3 regions of the Streptomyces sp. NPDC001816 genome follow, and region 3 is predicted to be linked to each of the others. Evidence: riboswitches for the same ligand, from Rfam matches in the RefSeq annotation. Region 3 holds a riboswitch; each other region holds the start of a gene.
The links. Region 3 has a riboswitch for thiamine pyrophosphate ahead of thiC (phosphomethylpyrimidine synthase ThiC). Riboswitches for the same ligand answer to the same signal wherever they lie in the genome.
Positions count from the first base shown of each region.

Region 1: linked by a shared signal. The riboswitch ahead of ACFYZZ_RS30145 (thiamine ABC transporter substrate binding subunit) and the one ahead of thiC (phosphomethylpyrimidine synthase ThiC) in region 3 are both predicted to bind thiamine pyrophosphate.
Region 2: linked by a shared signal. The riboswitch ahead of thiO (glycine oxidase ThiO) and the one ahead of thiC (phosphomethylpyrimidine synthase ThiC) in region 3 are both predicted to bind thiamine pyrophosphate.

Region 1 covers NZ_JBIATY010000009.1:231,176-234,444, reverse strand. The annotation lists gene ACFYZZ_RS30150 (ABC transporter permease) at 1-98, opposite strand, end outside; gene ACFYZZ_RS30145 (thiamine ABC transporter substrate binding subunit) at 140-1,213, opposite strand; TPP riboswitch at 1,296-1,403, opposite strand; gene rlmN (23S rRNA (adenine(2503)-C(2))-methyltransferase RlmN) at 1,450-2,556, opposite strand; gene ACFYZZ_RS30135 (hypothetical protein) at 2,682-2,849, opposite strand.
Region 2 covers NZ_JBIATY010000011.1:122,806-126,074, reverse strand. The annotation lists gene ACFYZZ_RS32875 (thiazole synthase) at 1-718, opposite strand, end outside; gene thiS (sulfur carrier protein ThiS) at 722-934, opposite strand; gene thiO (glycine oxidase ThiO) at 931-2,091, opposite strand; TPP riboswitch at 2,089-2,200, opposite strand; gene ACFYZZ_RS32860 (NAD(P)/FAD-dependent oxidoreductase) at 2,406-3,269, shown strand, end outside.
Region 3 covers NZ_JBIATY010000006.1:264,395-267,663, reverse strand. The annotation lists gene ACFYZZ_RS23015 (SsgA family sporulation/cell division regulator) at 1-97, shown strand, start outside; gene ACFYZZ_RS23010 (YibE/F family protein) at 205-1,644, opposite strand; TPP riboswitch at 1,725-1,898, shown strand; gene thiC (phosphomethylpyrimidine synthase ThiC) at 1,891-3,269, shown strand, end outside.

The sequences.
Region 1 (3,269 bases), on a different contig from region 3:
CCGAACTGCCAGGCGCCGTCCACCTTCAGCCCGCGCGCGACGATCGCGGCGACGGGCCAGGCGAAGAAGACGGCGAAGAACGCGACGGGCAGGGCCATGAGCCCCAGCCGCGCCGCGCTCCCGCGCGTTCGTCCCTCGGCTACTTCAGTACGAGCGACGTCCACGACTTGACCCACTGGTCGCGGTTGGCGGCGATCTTGCCGGGGGCCATGGTCTCCGGGTCCTTGGCGGCCGGCCCGTACTTCGTGAAGTCGTCGGGCACCGCGGCGCCCTGCACCACCGGGTACACGAACATGTTCAGCGGCATGTCCTGCTGGAACTCCTTGGAGAGCAGGAAGTCGATGAACGCCTTGGCACCCTTGGTGTTCTTCGCGTTGCTCAGCAGCCCGGCGAACTCGATCTGCCGGAAGCAGGTGCCGGTCGCGACGCCGGTCGGGGCGGTGCTGGGCCGCTTCTTGGCGTAGATCACCTCGGCGGGCGGGGAGGAGGCGTACGACACCACGAGCGGCCGGTCGCCGCCCGCCTTCCTGCCCTCGGACGAGCCGGAGAACTCCTGGCGGTAGGCCTGCTCCCAGCCGTCGACGACCTTGACGCCGTTGGCCTTGAGCTTCTTCCAGTAGTCCTGCCAGCCGTTGTCGCCGTACTGCGCGGCGCTGCCGAGCAGGAAACCGAGGCCGGGCGAGGAGGTGGCCGCGTTCTCGGTGACGAGGAGGTTCTTGTACGCGGGCTTGGCGAGGTCGGCGAAGGTCTGCGGCGGGGTCAGCTTGTGCTCGCTGAAGTAGGCCTTGTCGTAGTTGACGCAGATGTCGCCGTAGTCGACGGGCGTGACCCGGTGCTTGTCCTGGTCGAGCTGGTAGTCGGCGCCGACGGTGCCGAGGCCCTTCGCCTCGTAGGACTGGAACAGCCCGTTGTCGAGAGCCCGGGACAGCAGGGTGTTGTCGACGCCGAAGAAGACGTCGCCCTGCGGGTTGTCCTTGGTCAGGATCGCCTTGTTGACGGCCTGGCCGGCGTCGCCGCCCGGCAGTACCCGGACCTTGTAGCCGGACTGCTTCTCGAAGTCCTTGAGCACCTTCTTCGACACGAGCCACGAGTCGTGGCTGACGAGGGTGACGGTCTTGGAGTCCGCCGAGCCCTTGGTGTCCGTCGATCCGCACGCGGACAAGGTGAGCAGGCCGAGGCCGACCGCCGCGGCCACGAGGGTCTTGGTGTGCACGTGAGTGTCCTCCTGGGGGTTGGCCAGGAAGAACGCGGCCCTGCCCGGTCCTTCTGAGAAGAACCCGGGCAGGGCGCAACAGCATGAGTGGTGACCGAACTTCCTACCCAGAATGACCTGGGCGAGGTTCAGAGGGTCTGCGGCCCGCTTGCCGCACTCTCAGCGCTGTGGCGCTCCCCTGTCGGAATATGAAGATGTGATGAGACTCGGATAAGACGTAATCGAACGCAGCCAGATTACCGCTCGGTGGCGGCGAGCTGACCACACGCCCCGTCGATCTCCTGCCCGCGCGTATCCCGGATGGTGACCGGCACACCGTGGGCGGCGATCGCCTCCACGAACGCCTTCTCGTCCTCGGGCCGCGAGGCGGTCCACTTGGACCCCGGCGTCGGGTTCAGCGGAATCAGGTTGACGTGCACGGGCTTGCCCCTGAGCAGCCGCCCGAGCCGGTCACCGCGCCAGGCCTGGTCGTTGATGTCGCGGATGAGCGCGTACTCGATCGACAGTCGGCGCCCGGACTTCTCGACGTACTCGAACCCGGCGTCCAGCACCTCGCGCACCTTCCACCGCGTGTTCACGGGGACGAGGGTGTCGCGCAGCTCGTCGTCGGGGGCGTGCAGGGAGATCGCGAGCCGGCACTTGAAGCCCTCGTCGGCGAACCGGTGGATGGCCGGCACGAGCCCGACCGTCGAGACGGTGATCCCTCGCTGCGAGAGCCCGAGCCCGTCCGGCGCGGGATCGGTGAGCGCGCGGATGGCCCCCACGACCCGGTTGTAGTTGGCGAGCGGCTCGCCCATGCCCATGAAGACGATGTTGGAAAGCCGCGCAGGCCCACCGGGCACGTCACCGTCCCGCAGAGCCCGCATGCCGTCGACGATCTGATGGACGATCTCGGCGGTGGACAGATTCCGGTCGAGCCCCGCCTGCCCGGTGGCACAGAAGGGGCAGTTCATCCCGCACCCGGCCTGCGAGCTGATGCACATGGTCACCCGGTCCGGGTACCGCATCAGCACCGACTCCACGAGCGTGCCGTCGAACAGCCGCCACAGCGTCTTGCGCGTGGTCCCCTCGTCGGTCGACAGATGCCGTACGACGCTCATCAGCTCCGGGAACAGCGCCTCGCGCAGCTTGTCCCGCGAACCGGCCGGGATGTCGGTCCACTGCTCGGGGTCGTGCGCGTACCGCGCGAAGTAGTGCTGCGAGAGCTGCCTGGCGCGAAACGGCTTCTCCCCGACCTCGGCCACCGCCTCCTTGCGCTGGGCGGGCGTGAGGTCGGCAAGGTGCCGCGGCGGCTTCTTGGCTCCGCGCGGGGCTACGAAAGTGAGTTCTCCGGGCTTAGGCATGGCTGTACCAGTGTCGCAGATCCAATTGGGTGACCTGGGGGTGTCGCTCGCTACGACTGTCGTTAGTAGGCGTCACTGGTCGCTGCTGAGCGGCCTCGGACGGCCCAGGGACGGCCCAGAGGCGATCACTCGTCGGCTGCCAGCCACTCGTCGAGCCGGACCTTGACCTGGTGGTTGTGGGCGGCGTGCCAGACGACCTCCCCACTGACGAAGGCCCCGAGAGCCGGGAGGTCCATCCCGTGCGGCATGGCAGTGATCTCCGCCAGCGCTATGGCGTTCGGTACGCCTTCCATACGCATGAAGATCCCGAAGGGCTGGCGACCGATGACGCCGGTGATCCGGGTTCCTACAGGCAGGGCCCCGACGGTCGCCGCCCAGCTCGACCGGACCGCGTCAGCGGCCGGCGCTTCAGGGCCCGTGGGCCAGGCGTACTCATCCATCGGTAAATCATGACGCCTCGGTCACCCCACAGCTCTCCGTTACCCTGCAACGAGCTGCCACGGGTCGTCGTCGTCCGCGGGTGTTGCCGTCGGCGCCTCCCGCAGCGGACCACCGCTTCAGGAGTTCGATCCGTGGCCGTTCCGGCTGCTGTCGTCGACTGGTGCGACGGCCGGACAGAGGCGCTGGTGTACGCCTCCGTCCGGCGTCGTTGTAGGGATCCCCTCGATGCGAACTATGGGCGGGACGGTCGCTGAGGTCTTCACGGCGCCGAT
Region 2 (3,269 bases), on a different contig from region 3:
GGATGCGCCCGGCCAGTCGGGCCAGCCGTCCCGCCTCCACCGCGTGCTTCATGGCGGCGGCCATCATCTCGGGCTCCTGCGCCCGCGTGACGGCCGAGGCGAGCATCACACCCGCACAGCCCAGCTCCATCGCCAGCGCCACGTCCGACGCCGTACCGGCCCCCGCGTCCAGGATCACCGGCACGCGCGCGTGCTCCACGATCAGCTGGAAGTTGTGCGGGTTGCGGATCCCCAGCCCGGAGCCGATCGGCGAGCCCAGCGGCATCACCGCCGCACAGCCCACGTCCTCCAGCTTCCGCGCGAGCACGGGGTCGTCGTTGGTGTACGGCAGCACCGTGAACCCGTCGTCGACCAGCGTCTCCGCCGCCTCCAGCAGCTCCACCGGGTCCGGCAGCAGCGTCCGCTCGTCGGCGATGACCTCCAGCTTGATCAGGTCGGTGCCCAGCGCCTCCCGGGCCAGCCGGGCGGTCAGCACGGCCTCCCCGGCGGTGAAACAGCCCGCCGTGTTCGGCAGCACCCGGATGCCCAGCTTCTCCAGCACCGACAGCACCGAGCCGTGCACCGTGGGATCGACCCGCCGCATGGCCACCGTGGTCAGCTCCGTGCCGGAGGCGACCAGCGCCCGCTCCAGCCCGTCCAGGCTCGGTGCGCCGCCCGTACCCATGATCAGCCGGGAGCCGAGGGCCACACCGCCGAGGACGAAGGGATCGTCGGCCATGGGTCAGCCTCCTTGGACGGCGGTGAGGACTTCGACACGGTCGCCCTCGGTGAGGGCCGTGGTCGCCCACTGCGCGCGCGGGACGACGGTCTCGTTGACGGCGGCGGCCACCCCGGACGGCGCCCTGGTGAGGGTCTTCACGAGGGCGTCCAGCGCGGTGCCGGGGGCGACCTGGTGGCGCTCCCCGTTCACGGAGATGGTGACGGAGATGTTCATGCGGGCTGCTCCACGAGTGCGGCGCCGAAGCGCTCCGGCGTGAACGGACGGGCCTCCTCGGGCAGTTCACCGCCGACCAGCAGCTCCGCCAGCACGTCCCCGGTGACCGGCGTGAGCAGCACCCCGTTGCGGTAGTGCCCGGTGGCCAGCAGCAGCCCGTCGAGCCCGGACGGGCCGAGCAGCGGCGCGTTGTCCGGGGAGCCGGGGCGCAGCCCCGCCAGGGTCTCGGTGAGGGGCAGCTCGGTGATCCCCGGCACCAGCTCATGTGCGTCGCGCAGCAGTTCGTACACGCCCCCGGCGGTGACGGTCGTGTCCCAGCCCAGCTCCTCGCTGGTGGCGCCGACGACCAGCTCGCCGTTCTCCCGGGGCACCAGGTAGACATGGCTGCCGCGCACCATCGCCCGCACGGTGCGGCTCAGGAAGGGTGCGTACCGGCGCGGCACGGTCAGCCGCAACACCTGGCCCTTCACCGGCCGCACGGGGGGCAGTACGTCGTCCGGGACGCCCGCCAGACGCCCGCTCAGGCTGCCGCCCGCGAGGACGACCCGCGCCGCGCTCAGCGTGGCGCCGTCCGCCGTGGTGACCCCGGTGGCCCGGTCCCGGACGACGTCGAGCCGCTCGGCCCAGGACCGGTGGAAGACCACCCCGGCCCGCTCGCACGCGGTCACCAGGGCCGTGGCCAGCCGCCTCGGGTCGATCTGGTGGTCACCGTCGACCCGCAGCCCGCCGCGCACCCCGGGCGCGAGCATCGGCTCCAGACGCCGGCACTCCCGCCCGGACAGCCACTGCGACTCCAGGCCCGAACGCTGCTGGAGCGCGTGCAGTTCGCGCAGGTGGGCGCGGTCGTCGGCGTCGAGCGCGACGGCGAGCGTGCCGCAGCGGCGGTAGCCGAGGTCGTGGCCGGTCAGCTCGGTCAGCTCGGCCGCGAAGTCCGGGTAGCGGCGGGCGGACTCCAGGTTCAGGGCGAGCAGTGTCTCCTCGCCGTAGTACAGCTCGGAGACCGCGGCCAGCATCCCCGCCGCGACCCGTGCGGCCCCGCCGCCGGGCTCGGGGTCCACCACGGCCGTGGCGAGCCCGCGCTGCGCGGCCCGCCAGGCCGTGACCAGGCCGATGATTCCGCCCCCGATGACGAGGACGTCGGACGTACGTGACGACATGGGCGTCCAGCCCCTCCCTTCGCCGGCATGACCCGGATCAGGTTCGTACGGTCGGAGGCCGCCAGCCTCCCTCTCAGCCCGGTGCGTCCGGGCTCCCGCGAGTGCTTGTACGGTGGCCACCCTAGCCCGCAGCGCTCGTCACCCGTAAGGGAGCCCCGGTCGTCCATGGCAGAGATCTGGGCCGATTACGCGGGCGGCGACGTCGTGCGCGGCCATTTGGTCGGCACCCGGCCGGGCGCCGGGACCAGCGTTGTGGAACAGATCACCGAGCACGCCCACTGACTGACGAATTATCAGTTGTCTATGGTGATCGGGTGAGCGAGCAGACAGCACGACAGGGCACGTCACAGGGGCGGCGCGTGGTCGTCGCGGGCGCGGGCATGGCCGGGGTGCAGACCGCGGTCGCCCTGCGCGAGCAGGGCTTCACGGGCACCGTCACGCTGATCGGCGCCGAGCCCCACCAACCGTACGACCGGCCGCCGCTGTCCAAGGCCGTGCTGCTGGGCAAGGCCGAGGGCTCCGCCTTCGACGTCGACTTCGAGTCGCTCGGCGTCGAACTGCGGCTCGGCTGCGAGGTGCTGGGCGTGCGCCCCGGCGACCATGAGCTGGACACCGAGGCCGGGCCCGTCCCGTACGACGTGCTGGTCCTCGCCACCGGCGCCGAACCGATCACGCTGCCGGGCACCGAGGGCGTGCCGGGCGTACACCTGCTGCGCACCCTGGACGACGCCGAGCGGCTGCGGCCGGTGCTCGCCCGGCAGCACGCCATCGTGGTCGTCGGCGCCGGCTGGATCGGCGCCGAGTTCGCCACGGCGGCCCGTGAGGCCGGCTGCGCGGTGACCGTCGTCGAGGCCGCCGACCGGCCGCTCGCGGGCGCGCTGCCGCCCGAGGTGGCCGCCCCGATGGCCGCCTGGTACGCCGACAGCGGCGCCGAGCTGCGCACCCACGCGCGCGTGGAGCGCGTCGAGCCCGGCGCGGTGCTGCTCGCGGACGGCACGCGGCTGCCCGCGGACGCCGTCGTGGTCGGCATCGGCGCACGCCCCGCCACCGCCTGGCTGGCCGGCTCGGGCATCGAGGTGGGCGCGCACGGCGAGGTCGTGGCCGACGCCCACCTGCGCACCTCCGTCGAGGACGTGTACGCGGTAGGCGACTGCGCCTCCTTCCCCTCGGCGCGGTAC
Region 3 (3,269 bases):
CGTACCGCTCGGGCAGGAGGGCGCGCTGGCCGACTTCGACGCCCATCTCGACGAGGCCCTGGACCGCATCCTGGCCGAGGAACAGAGCGCCGGCTGAGGTGTTGCGGCAACGGGGCGCCCAGCGCTCCGCCATGCCGCGTGCAGCTGTGCAGGAACGCTTCTTCAATGGGCTCCGGCCTCCGCCGGGCTCCCTTGAAGAAGCGTTCACCGCTTCCGGCGCCGGCCCCTGCCGCCGCGTGCCGGAGCGGGCAGTGCCCCGGTGGGGGCCGCCGCGTCCGGTGCCGGCCGGTCGGCCGACACCACCAGGGCGGCCAGCGCGGTGGTGACCGGGACGGAGGCGACCAGACCGATCGAACCCACCAGCGTGCGCACGATCTCCTCGGCCACCAGCTCGCTGTTGGCGACCGTGCCCACGCTGCTCTGGGCGATCGAGAACAGCAGCAGCAGCGGCAGCGCGGCACCGGCGTAGGCGAGGACGAGGGTGTTGACCACCGAGGCGATGTGGTCGCGGCCGATCCGGATGCCCGCCCGGTACAGCCCGCGCCAGCCCATCGCCGGATTGGCCTCGTGCAGTTCCCAGACCGCCGACGTCTGGGTCACCGTCACATCGTCCAGGACACCGAGCGAACCGATGATGACGCCGGCCAGCAGCAGACCGCTCATGTCGATCGACGGGTACAGGCCGTGGATCAGACCGGTGTTGTCGTCCGTGTTGCCGGTGAGCGCGGCCCAGTCGATGAACTCCGAGCCGAGGATGCCGATCAGCAGCAGGGAGGCCAGCGTGCCGAGCACCGCCACCGACGTACGGGCCGACAGTCCATGGCACATGTAGAGCGCGATGAGCATGATCGCGCTGGCCCCGACGACGGCCACCAGCAGCGGATTCGAGCCCTGCAGGATCGCGGGCAGGATGAAGAGCGTCAGCACCAGGAAGCTCACGGCCAGCGCGACCAGCGCCATGACACCGCGCATCCGGCCCACCACCACGACGGCGAGCGCGAAGATCCCCGCGAGCAGTGCCATCGGGAACTTACGGTTCACATCGGTGACGGAGTACTGCAGGTTCTTCGGCGCCGAGGGCTCGTAGGCGACCACGACCTTCTCGCCCTCCTGCAACTGCCGCGTCTGGTCCGGCTGCACGATCTCGGTGAACGTACGGCCCTGGTCGTCGCCGGTGTCGACGCGGATCGTCGCCTTCCTGCAGGTACCTTTCGCCTGCTGCTGCGCCGAGTTGCCCTCGGCGGTGGAGGTGTCGCCGGTCGCGGTGCCCCCCGAGGCGTTCACCGACTTGCAGCTCACCTCGACCACCTTGGTGACCGTGGCCTGCTGTGTCTGGCGGTCGAAGCCGACGCCCGTGCGCTCGTGCGGCGGGGCTCCCCCGGGCCAGAGCACCACCAGACCGACCACGACCGCGGCCGCGAACGGGATCAGGATCGCCGCGATGACCTTGCGCAGATGCTTGGAGACGGGCGCGGCGGGTCCATGGCTGTGGCTGTGCCCGTGCGAGTGGCCGTGTCCGGTGCCCGGGCCGTGCCTGTCCCCATCCCCGTGGCCGTGCCCGTGGCCGTCATGGCCGTGTTCGCCGCCCTGTCCGGAGCGGCCTCCGCGCGGCGGTTCGGAGGAAGGGTACGGGTACTGCTCCATGGGGGTCACCGCCAGATCATCGCAAGAACGCCAGGGGCCCTCTGTTCACCGCGCCCGAATTGACGCTAGCGTGGAGGCACCTTTGCACACGCGGGAGCTCGGAGCACCGGGCTGAGAGGACGCTGACCTCCGTATTCGCGATGTTTCACGTGGAACGTGGTTTCACGGGAAACATCGGCAGACGGAAACCGCTGCGTCGACCGCCGAACCTGTTACCGGGTAATGCCGGCGTAGGGAGTAGGTCTCATGACCAACAAGGACGCACGCACGCCTGCCTCCGTTCAGGACGAGAAGTCCCAGGAGGCCGGGAAGTCCATCGGCTGGCACAAGGCGTACGTCGAGGGCACCCGCCCCGACCTGCGCGTGCCGGTCCGCCAGGTGCACCTCACCAACGGGCAGTCGGTCACGCTGTACGACACATCAGGCCCGTACACCGATCCACTCGTCGACACCGACGTCCGCAGGGGTCTGTCGCCGCTGCGGGAGAACTGGATCATCGCCCGCGGCGACACCGAGGAGTACGCCGGCCGTCCCGTCCGCCCCGAGGACGACGGGATCAAGCACACCTCACCGCGCGGCGGGCTGCGCAACCTGGACGCGGTCTTCCCCGGACGTCCGCGTCAGCCGCGCCGAGGCCGTGACGGCACGGCGGTCACACAGCTCGCGTACGCCCGCCGCGGCGAGATCACGCCCGAGATGGAGTTCGTGGCCCTCCGCGAGAACGTTGATCCCGAGGTGGTCCGCGAGGAGATCGCGGCGGGCCGCGCGGTGCTGCCGGCCAACGTCAACCACCCGGAGATCGAGCCGATGATCATCGGCAAGCGGTTCCTGGTGAAGGTCAACGCCAACATCGGCAACTCCGCGGTCACTTCCTCCATCGAGGAGGAGGTCGAGAAGATGACCTGGGCGACCCGTTGGGGCGCCGACACGGTCATGGACCTGTCCACCGGCCGCAACATCCACACCACCCGCGAGTGGGTGCTGCGCAACTCCCCCGTCCCCATCGGCACGGTGCCGCTCTACCAGGCGCTGGAGAAGGTCGACGGCAGGGCCGAGGAACTGACCTGGGAAATCTACAAGGACACGGTCATCGAGCAGGCCGAGCAGGGCGTGGACTACATGACCGTCCACGCGGGCGTGCGCCTGCCGTATGTGCCGCTCACCGCCAACCGCAAGACCGGCATCGTCTCGCGCGGCGGCTCGATCATGGCCGCGTGGTGCCTCGCGCACCACAAGGAGTCGTTCCTGTACGAGAACTTCGAGGAACTCTGCGAGATCCTCGCCGCCTACGACGTCACGTACTCGCTCGGCGACGGCCTCCGGCCGGGCTCGATCGCGGACGCCAACGACGAGGCACAGTTCGCGGAGCTGCGGACGCTCGGGGAACTCAACCGGATCGCCAGGCGTTTCAACGTACAGACCATGATCGAGGGCCCGGGACACGTCCCGATGCACAAGATCAAGGAGAACATCGACCTTCAGCAGGAGATCTGCGATGAGGCTCCGTTCTATACGCTCGGCCCGCTGACCACGGACGTCGCCCCCGCGTACGACCACATCACCTCCGGCATCGGTGCCGCGATGATCGCCTGGTGGGGCACGGCGATGCTCTGCTACGTCACGCC